Regions from separate parts of the Halobacillus sp. Marseille-Q1614 genome, predicted to be linked through region 3. Evidence: riboswitches for the same ligand, from Rfam matches in the RefSeq annotation. Region 3 holds a riboswitch; each other region holds the start of a gene.
The links. Region 3 has a riboswitch for S-adenosylmethionine ahead of HUS26_RS17215 (5-methyltetrahydropteroyltriglutamate--homocysteine S-methyltransferase). Riboswitches for the same ligand answer to the same signal wherever they lie in the genome.

Region 1 (3,280 bases), 810 kb from region 3:
ATAGGATTGGACCCAGCCATATCTGGTGAAAGCGAAGCCGTCAAGCTTTTCACCAAAGAACTCAACCATATCATTCCGTTCAAATTCCCCATGGATGAGAACATCAAGTCCTATTTCTTCCTGCCGCTCGATCCATTCTGCAATATTCGTTTCAATGAAAGCCCCATACTCGTTATCTGACCATTCGCCTCTTCGCCATTTGAGTCGTCCCTGGCGAATTTCCGTCGTCTGTGGAAGACTGCCGATCGTTGTCGTCGGCAATAAAGGAAGCTTGAAAAAATCCTGTTGAATCTTTTGACGAATGGAGAAGGGAGCATTGCGTTCAGGGTTTACTTCCTTCCAAAACTCCACTTCCTTTTGGACTCTTTGATTATTTCGGTCAGCTGAATTCCATAGTTTCTCGATACTCCTTGTCTGCTCTTGTATTTTGTTTTCAATGGTTTTTCTCCCTTTATTTAAACCATCTGTTAAAACAAGCGTTTCTTCTAGTTTTTGGTCAGCAAACGACAGCGTGTCTTTTAACAGGGGATCCAAGTCCTTTTCTGTAGAAACCGTCACAGGTACATGCAGCAGACTGCAGGAAGGCTGGATAATGAGCCGCTCTTTATCTATATCTTCAGTGATTGTTTCAAGCTGTGTAAAGGTTTGGTCTATATCTGCTTTCCAAATGTTACGACCATTAATAACCCCTGCTGCAAGAATTTTATCACTAGGGAAGCCATGCTTTTTCAAGGCGGCTAAATTGGCTCCGTCGTCATGGATAAAATCAAGACCGATGGCGTCTACTGGAAGGGAAACGACTTCTTCATAATCATCTACGGCTTCAAAATAAGTTTGAAGGATGATTTTTACGCTGTTCAGTTCCTGATTAATCGTATGATAGACGTCTTTAAATCGTGTAATATCCTCGTCTGTCAGAGTCGTATTCAGTATAGGTTCATCCATTTGAATCCACTTAGCACCAGCACTTTCAAGCTCTTTTATAACTTGTATGTAGAGGGGGACAAGTTTGTTCAGCAGCTTATTAAAATCTTCCGGTTTGAACCCTTTGGCTAATTTTAAAAATGTAATGGGTCCAAGAATTACCGGTTTTCCAATGATTCCAAGCTTTTGTTTCGCTTCTAGGAAGTAGGGAAGCAGGCGGTTCTTTGTCAGTGCCGGCTCCGTATCCCCATCAATTTCTGGAACAATATAGTGATAGTTAGTATCAAACCATTTTGTCATTTCTGAGGCGACAGCGTCTTTATTACCGCGTGCGATATCAAAGTACTTGTCCAGCGTATCTCTATCTTCTTGCTCCCCAAAGCGTTCAGGGATAAAGCCAAACATGATCGATGTATCAAGCACGTGATCATATAAGCTGAAATCACCAACAGGAATAAGATCAATTCCGATAGCTTTTTGCTTTTTAATATCATTCAGCCGAAGAGATTCCATTTCGGTTAATAATTCATCTTTAGATAAATTGCCTTTCCAATATTGTTCGAGTGTTTTCTTCCATTCCCGCTTTTCACCGATTCTAGGATAACCGATTGTTGAACTAATTGCCTTCGCCATTCTAATTCCTCCCGGGTTCATTTTTAGACCATAAAAAAATCCCTCTTGTCTACAAGAGAGATTGATATAAGCGCATGTTCGCAGTCCGTCTTAAGAAGACAGACTAGTCCTGCTGCGTTACACCTCCCTATTCCTCGTAGGTTGTAGTGTCTGATCTACAGGCAGGTCTCCTGACTTATGATCTTCACATCTCTGCGTCTTCCCAGCGTAAAGCTAGTGACATGTTTGCAGGATGCTCCCATTTACAGTGGCGGGACCGTGCCGGATTTTCACCGGGCTTCCCTTTTAAGTCGACTAACCATAGCCGACACCTAAGTGATCTACGATATGAAGTTATTGGACCGTGTATATAAAAAACCTCTCGAAGTGAGAGGTTTATACACGTACACCCCTCTTATTTTTCAAAGCCTTAGCTTTGCTGGAATTAGCACCTCAATCAACTTTTACAAGCTGATAGGTTGCCGGGTTTCATCGGGCCAGTCCCTCCACCTCTCTAAATAAGAGATTCTATTATTAAGATTACAAGAATACTAGCATGGGAAAATTTTGCTGTCAACATTAGTTTTCCTTGATGAAAGGGAATCCTCGTTAAGGAGTCTGTTGATCTGGTTCGTTCTGCTTATGAATCGATTGAAAGTGCTTGATCGCTACATTTTCAAAAACAGCCTGTCCACCTTCAGAAAACAGCGTAATCCCCTCATCTTCTAGGGGAGGGAAAATTCGTTGAGAATGGGCGACTTTTCCATCATCAATAAATACTTCAATACTCGTTTTATCTACTAGTATTTTTAAATGGACATTCTTTTTAATGCCATCAAATGGGGCTTGGCTCTCCACGTAATCTCCGCTATCATCCGGCTGATCTGTTGACCCGCGATTTACATAAGAGTAGCTGCCTTTTGCAGAAATTCCAACATTGACATTCCGGGTTAGATCGTCTGATTCTCGAAGGCGTAAACCTAAGTTCTCGAGCTCTGACCAGGATACATCGGCTTCAATCTGATAAGCTGTCCCTTTCGATTTCAATGTTTTTGCTCCATCGACCTCGATTTTTTCATAAAAATCCTTCGACTTCGTTAACTTGTCTAAGTTCTCGTTAGGCTGAGAGGTGAGGTGATACGTATTATCCTCACTTTTCTTTAATTCAATTTTACGGACGATAGAATCCAAGCCATTGAAACCTTCATTCATCGTTGGAGTATTATTGGCGTAATCCCAATTATTCATCCATGCTAACGCGTAACGATAGCTTAGCTTATCCTCACTCGTTCCATCGGCAAAGGTAACGCCGCCATACCAATCAAATCCATAGTCCAGCCACTTTGGATTTTCATTGTCGGCGATAAATTCCTGTCCATTATATTCACCGGTCCAGTAGGCATAGGTGTTAGGTTTACCAATCGATTTACCGTTGGCGCTTGCCCCTAGGACCCACTTCAAAGTACCGTCGTCTGCCCGCATCATATAAAGGTCAGGGCATTCGACCAATCCAATATCTTCGGTTTGAAATCCGCCGGTATAGTTCCAGTCTTTTAGATTCTCAGACTCGTAAAAGCCAATTTTTGTGCCTTCCGCCATCAGCAACACCCATTTTTCCGTGTTTTTATCCCAGATGATTTTCGGATCTCTGAAATCTTCCGCGCCAGGGTTAGCCATCACCGGCTCGTCACTATATGAGTTGAACGTTTGGCCTTTATCCGTACTGTACCAAAGGTATTGCTCC
Region 2 (3,280 bases), 2.8 Mb from region 3:
AGATGGAGTAACGGTCGGCCATCAGGTGACCCTGCATTCCGCCCATATAAAAAAGAATGCGCTTATTGGAATGGGTTCTTTAATACTAGACGGAGCTGAAATTGGAGAACAGGCGTTTATCGGAGCGGGAAGCCTTGTACCTCCTGGTAAAAAGATCCCTCCGCGCACCCTTGCGTTAGGCCGGCCCGCCAAAGTTGTAAGAGAGTTAACAGCAGAAGATTACAAAGAGCTGGACCGAATCAGGAAATCTTATGTAGAAAAAGGACAAGCTTATAAAAAACTTCAGAGCTAAATAAAAAGCCGTTACCCTTTATTCGGGTAACGGCTTTTCTTCTTTTCGCGGACTCTAGTTAAGGCCTAAGCGATCTTTTAACTGCTCCGCTTTATCTGTTCTTTCCCAAGGGAACTCTACATCTGTACGTCCGAAATGGCCGTAAGCAGCAGTTTGGCGGTAGATCGGACGGCGAAGATCAAGCATTTTAATAATGCCGGCTGGACGAAGATCGAACAGTTCACGTACAACTTCTACCAGCTTCTCTTCTTCTACTTGACCTGTTCCATTTGTATTAATAGAAATGGAAACAGGCTGTGCCACTCCAATAGCATAGGCAAGCTGAACTTCACATGAATCAGCTAATCCGGCAGCTACGATATTCTTAGCAACATAACGAGCCGCATAAGCAGCTGAACGGTCAACTTTCGTCGCGTCCTTACCGCTGAATGCGCCTCCGCCGTGACGGGCATAGCCTCCATAAGTGTCTACAATGATCTTACGTCCGGTTAAGCCTGCATCCCCTTGAGGACCTCCAATTACGAAACGGCCTGTTGGATTAATAAAGTATTTCGTCTTATCATCAATGAGTTGAGACGGTACAACCGGAACAATCACTTGCTCATGAAGATCTTTCTGGATTTGTTCCAGTGTGACCTCTTCAGCGTGCTGAGTAGATATTACAATTGTATCTACACGAATGGGCTTGTCATTTTCGTCATATTCTATAGTTACCTGAGTTTTTCCATCCGGACGCAGGTAATCCAGAGTTCCATCATTGCGAACATCTGAGAGGCGCTTGGCCAGCTTGTGAGCGAGGGAAATTGGAAGAGGCATTAATTCTTCAGTTTCATTATTGGCAAAACCGAACATTAACCCTTGGTCTCCGGCTCCGATGGCTTCGAGTTCTTTATCGCTCATCTTGCCTTCCCTGGATTCTAATGAGACGTCAACTCCTCCTGCAATATCAGGGGATTGCTCATCAATAGCCGTTAATACAGCACAGGTATCTGCATCGAAACCATATTTGGCTCTCGTGTAGCCGATGTCTTTAATCGTCTGGCGGACGATGGCTGGAATGTCCACATAAGTACTTGTGCTGATTTCTCCTGATACTAGAACAAGCCCTGTAGTGACGGTAGTTTCACAAGCTACCCGTGCATTGGGATCGTTTTTTAATATTTCATCTAATATTGAATCTGAAATCTGATCACAGATTTTGTCCGGGTGACCCTCTGTGACAGATTCTGATGTGAATAACCGGCGGTTGGCAGGCATTCTGTAAACTCCTCCTTCTGTTAAGTACAAAGATTCGACGGAACTCTTTACCCGTATCTTTTAGAAGTTTATAAACGTAAAAATTCTTAACAAACAGAATTTTGTGGGTATCGATATGTGCTTTTAAAAAGAAAAAACCCTTCCTACACTCGAGGAAAGGTGCTGTTTCCTTTCGCTCTTATCGTCCAAAGCCACGTATGACTTTGCTTCAGGTTAGCACCATGCCAAGTGAATGACGGGTTGCCGGGTTTCATAGGGCCTGTCCCTCCACCAGCTCTGGATAAGAGAGTATCCGTTCGGACTAATAGTATCGAAATAGAGCATACATGTCAATTAATATTCCAGGTTTATGAAATGGAGCACGACCCATTAATACACTGTTTCTTGAAGATATTGTAGCGGTTTCTTGCGATCCCTTTATAGAGAGGATGGCCGATAAGTGAAACACCAGGAATATTAATGAGGAGGCCGAGAGTAAACAGCGTCGGCATTCGCAGTAATAAGTACTGTAATGCCGCAAATCCCCGCTTCACTTCATTTTTATGGGTGATGACGTGAATTTCTTTCTTAAGGGTTCTTACACTGCTTGCAGAAATCTTATATTCTTCCGCAAACTGTTGAAGAGGCTGCCACTCCATTTTCCGAAACCAATCGAGCGGCTGAAGGATACTTTTCGTCTGCTGGCACAGATAACAATCTTCATCAAATAATATTTTCACTTTGCTCATCATTTCACATCCCCTCAATAACATTATATCCCAGTAATGAATAAAATAAAAAATAAGCATTTTTTAAATTAGTATGGATTATTAATTCTAATGTGTTATACTTTATTTCAAAGTTGACCATTGGCTCCATTTAAAATATTTACAGTAAAGGCGGGTAGACACATATGAGTACGATTAATCAAATGTCTGAGCTTAACCAATTACTAACCCAACCAAATGTCCATCACCATTTATCCGTTCCTCTATTAGTTGAAAAAATACTATCTCGCAAAGAAGGAACGCTGACAAATAGTGGTGCAATTCAGGCTACGACGGGTGCTTATACGGGTCGTTCCCCTAACGATAAGTTTATCGTAAAAGATGACGATTCTTCTCATTATGTGAATTGGGGGAAAACCAATCGCCCGATTGATGAAGATGTGTTCGTTAATTTATACCACAAGGTTTTGGACTATTTAAAAGGAAAAGACGAAGTGTTCGTCTTTAAAGGGTTTGCCGGTGCTGATGAACGATACAGACTTCCTATCCAAGTCATCAATGAGTTCGCCTGGCATAACCTGTTTGCTCATCAAATGTTTATCCGCCCGGACAGCGAAGATCTCAACGAACATGAAGCGGAATTCTCTGTTATTTCAGCTCCAACCTTTAAAGCAAATCCCGAAACGGATGGAACGAATTCAGAAGCGTTTATTTTGATTTCCTTTAAACATCGGATCGTCCTCATCGGGGGAACCGAATATGCTGGAGAAATTAAAAAATCTATCTTCTCAGTTATGAACTTTCTCCTGCCGCAGAAGAACGTCCTTCCTATGCACTGTTCGGCCAATGTCGGAAGTGAAGGGGATGTAGGATTATTCTTCGGTTTATCAGGAACAGGAAAAACGACTCTTTCTGCCGATCCTAACAGAAGGTTGATCGGTGATGATGAACACGCATGGTCCAACTATGGCGTTTCGAACATTGAAGGCGGATGTTACGCGAAATGTATCAACCTTTCTGAGGA
Region 3 (3,280 bases):
GCCGAAGGGCTTCTAATGCTTCTTCAGTTTTTGTTTTTATCAGGATGCTCAGCGGCAGCATTTCATCCTCTGACTTACAAAGAGGATAGATTTCATCTACGATTGCATTCGTTTGATAGGCACAAAGCGTTTCTGCAGCGGCTTCACTTAAAAGGGCTCCGCCCGCCTTTAAAGCCTTAACCAGCGGATACACATACCGGTCTTCAGGGAAATGACGGAGGATATAAGCATTTAGAATAGCACGGAATCCATCAGATGCCGCTTTGAGGGATTCTTCTAACTCGCCCACTGCTTCCTCGCCGTCGAGCCACCCCTTTTTCACTATATAATCGACCGTCGTTTTAGCCAGCTGAAACGTTTTCTGGTCAAAGCGCTTATCAAGCATTTGAATCAATTCTGAATAAATGGAGTAAAGTTCATCTTTCGCTGAACAGTTTGCAATTCTCTCGTAATGGCTCCATGCCTCTTCTGTTATAAAGAAACGCAGGGCTTCTTTATGCTGAATGAGGCTCATCACATCCATTTTTTCTAACAGAGGCTGATAAAGATGTTTTCGATGCAAATCTTGTAGGCACTTTATGAGTTCTTCTATGGCACCTTCTTCAAGAATGACGCCATTTAACGAAGATATATAAGGGTACTGACCTTCCAGCCTGCTTCTTTTTAAGCTCTCGGCTGTCAAACGGTCAGGAATCCCTGGATGGTCGCTTAAAGCACGCATGATGATTTTTAAAACCGTTTCGTCATTTGTACTGAAGTAAGGCTCCACCCGCTTTAAAAACGGATCCATCTCATTCACTCCTATCCAACTTTATCTAAGCTGCCGCTGCCTGAGCGAATTAATTCCAAACTTCTTCGGCAATTTCAACGACGTGACGGAGCTTCGCCCACTGCTCCTCTTCCGTTATAATATTCCCTTCTTCTGTAGATGCAAATCCACATTGAGGACTTAAACATAGCTGCTCTTTTGGAACCAGCTTAGCCGCTTCCTCCAAGCTTGCTTTTATTTTCTCCTTATCTTCGAGCTCAGGAAACTTAGAAGTAATAAACCCGAGCACGATTTTCAAATCTTTGCGCTTAAGCTGTCTTAGAGGCTGTAACCCGCCTGAACGTTCTGTATCGTACTCTAAGAAAAGCCCATCGACATTAAGTTCGTTAAACAGAGTTTCTGCAATCGTGTCATAGCCTCCGGATGCGGTATAAGTCGAGCGGAAATTACCGCGGCAAATATGCATCGTGATGACCATATCGTCCGGTCGGCCGGCGATGGAATGATTAATTGCCTGAATGAAAAGCCGGCGAAGCTGTTCAGGCTCATGGCCGCGCTCTTTAATTTTCTGCCGGCCTTCTTCGGAGAAAAAGACAGCCCAGGAGGTATCGTCCAGCTGTAAATAGCGGCATCCTTCATCGTAAAAAGCCTGAATCGCTTTTTGGTAAGCCTGCGTGAGATCTTTTAACAGGGAGGCTTCATCCGGATAAATCTCAGGATTGATATCCCCTCTAAAGAACAGCATGTTTGGGCTTGGAATTGTAAACTTCGCCACGTGATCAGGTCCGACAATGGAATGAAGAAATTTATAATCATCAAGCATCGGATGCTGGTCAAAGTCTACTTTATCCAAGACTCGGACAGAGTGGGCTTTTGTCTGCACCCCTTTAAACTGAATTCCTTCTTCTGGTTTAAATCCTTCTACTCCTTTCAATCCTTCGAGGAAGTCAAAGTGCCACCAGGACCGGCGCAAGTCGCCGTCTGTGATGGACCGAAGTCCGGCTTTCTTCTGCTTTTCCACAAGCTTAGTAATTTCTTCATCTTCTATATTACGTAATTCTATGGCAGAAATTTTCCCTTTTTCCTTTTGCAGTCTTGCTTCCTTAATCCGCTGCGGGCGAAGGAGGCTTCCGACATGATCTGCTTTAAATGGAGCCTGATTTGTTTTTATCACTTGTATCCTCTCCTCTTTATAATTTTCCATAAAAAAATCTCTTCTATAATAAGAAGAGACGGCTTTATGTAACATGTGGCTCTTCTTATCTTCCAAGCCTGGACAGCTTGGTGGAATTAGCACCTTGCGTTAAGAAAACACAGGTTGCTGAGGTGTCTGCGGGCCATACCCTCGACCTCTCTTGATAAGAAATTAAATTGTAGTTGATATCGTATCAATTTTTTTTGGTAAATAAAAGGAAAATGAGACGTTTAGGCGTTAAGTCCCATGCGCTCCTCGACTTTTTCATATGTCGGCATGCCTGCCTGGGCCCCCAGTTTCTCTACTGTAAAGGAAGCCGCCGCATTCGCAAAAGCGATCGCCTGCTCCACCGAGAGTCGTACACCTAACGAAAAAGCCAGTGCCCCGTTAAACGTATCGCCCGCGCCTGTTGTATCCACTACTTCAGCCGGATATCCCGGAATAAACAGTGTCTTATATTTAGCCCCAAGCGGACCTAATGTTGTAATCAGCTGATCGCTAAACGACGGCTCTTGAAATAACAGCGCAGCTTCCAGCTCGTTTGGGGTAATGTAACTGCACTTTTCCCAGACGGAAGCGGACAGAGGAACAGCAGGAGCAGGGTTCAAAACAAACGGTATCTCGTTTTTATGGCAAAAATCCGCTGCCCATTCAACGGTTTCCACTGGAACCTCCAGCTGGCTGAGGACGACATCACTTGCCAGAAGCGTTTCTTTACAGGACTCTGCATAATCTGGCGTTACTTCCTGGTTCGCTCCGGATACGACCATAATGCGGTTGTCGCTTTCATTAATTAATATGTTCGCGACACCCGTTGCCTTTGTTTTTGAAATTCCGATATGCCCCGTATCAACGTTCTCACGCTTCATATGCTGGATCAGTTCTACCCCTATTGAATCGTTTCCGACTTTTCCAATTAGAGAAACCTTTGCGCCAAGACGTGCGGCTGCTACAGCCTGATTGGCCCCTTTCCCGCCAGGCTTCATGTAAAAAGATTCTCCGAAATTGGTTTCGCCTTGATCAGGAAGCCTCGAAATCGTCGTCAGGAGATCCATGTTAAGGCTTCCTATTACTGTAATGACCGGCTGTTTCATACAACTGACCTCCCAGAATGAATAGTTACTCTTATTATGTCGAAAAAGCTCAAAAATAAAAAGACCTTGGCGATATTTTAAGAAATTCAAATAACATAAAGGGGCCGTGTATGGAGGAAAGGTGTGGTGGTTGATGGTGAGGAATGACAGTATTAGGTTCGTAAATTAGAAAAAAGCTCAGAGCTTTAACCTCTGAGCTTTTTAGCTTTCGAAGAATCTTAT

Region 1: another riboswitch for S-adenosylmethionine. It lies ahead of metE (5-methyltetrahydropteroyltriglutamate--homocysteine S-methyltransferase); the one in region 3 lies ahead of HUS26_RS17215 (5-methyltetrahydropteroyltriglutamate--homocysteine S-methyltransferase).
Region 2: another riboswitch for S-adenosylmethionine. It lies ahead of metK (methionine adenosyltransferase); the one in region 3 lies ahead of HUS26_RS17215 (5-methyltetrahydropteroyltriglutamate--homocysteine S-methyltransferase).

Annotation. Positions count from the first base shown of each region.
Region 1 is NZ_CADDWH010000001.1:2,605,708-2,608,987, reverse strand. Features, by position in the region: gene metE (5-methyltetrahydropteroyltriglutamate--homocysteine S-methyltransferase) at 1-1,557, opposite strand, end outside; cobalamin riboswitch at 1,700-1,887, opposite strand; SAM riboswitch class I at 1,949-2,061, opposite strand; gene HUS26_RS13040 (glycoside hydrolase family 32 protein) at 2,146-3,280, opposite strand, start outside.
Region 2 is NZ_CADDWH010000001.1:653,775-657,054, reverse strand. Features, by position in the region: gene HUS26_RS03220 (gamma carbonic anhydrase family protein) at 1-292, shown strand, start outside; gene metK (methionine adenosyltransferase) at 347-1,549, opposite strand; SAM riboswitch class I at 1,725-1,836, opposite strand; gene HUS26_RS03210 (thiol-disulfide oxidoreductase DCC family protein) at 1,897-2,277, opposite strand; gene pckA (phosphoenolpyruvate carboxykinase (ATP)) at 2,442-3,280, shown strand, end outside.
Region 3 is NZ_CADDWH010000001.1:3,419,937-3,423,216, reverse strand. Features, by position in the region: gene HUS26_RS17220 (HEAT repeat domain-containing protein) at 1-790, opposite strand, end outside; gene HUS26_RS17215 (5-methyltetrahydropteroyltriglutamate--homocysteine S-methyltransferase) at 840-1,973, opposite strand; SAM riboswitch class I at 2,026-2,134, opposite strand; gene HUS26_RS17210 (ribokinase) at 2,195-3,058, opposite strand; gene HUS26_RS17205 (YfcC family protein) at 3,277-3,280, opposite strand, start outside.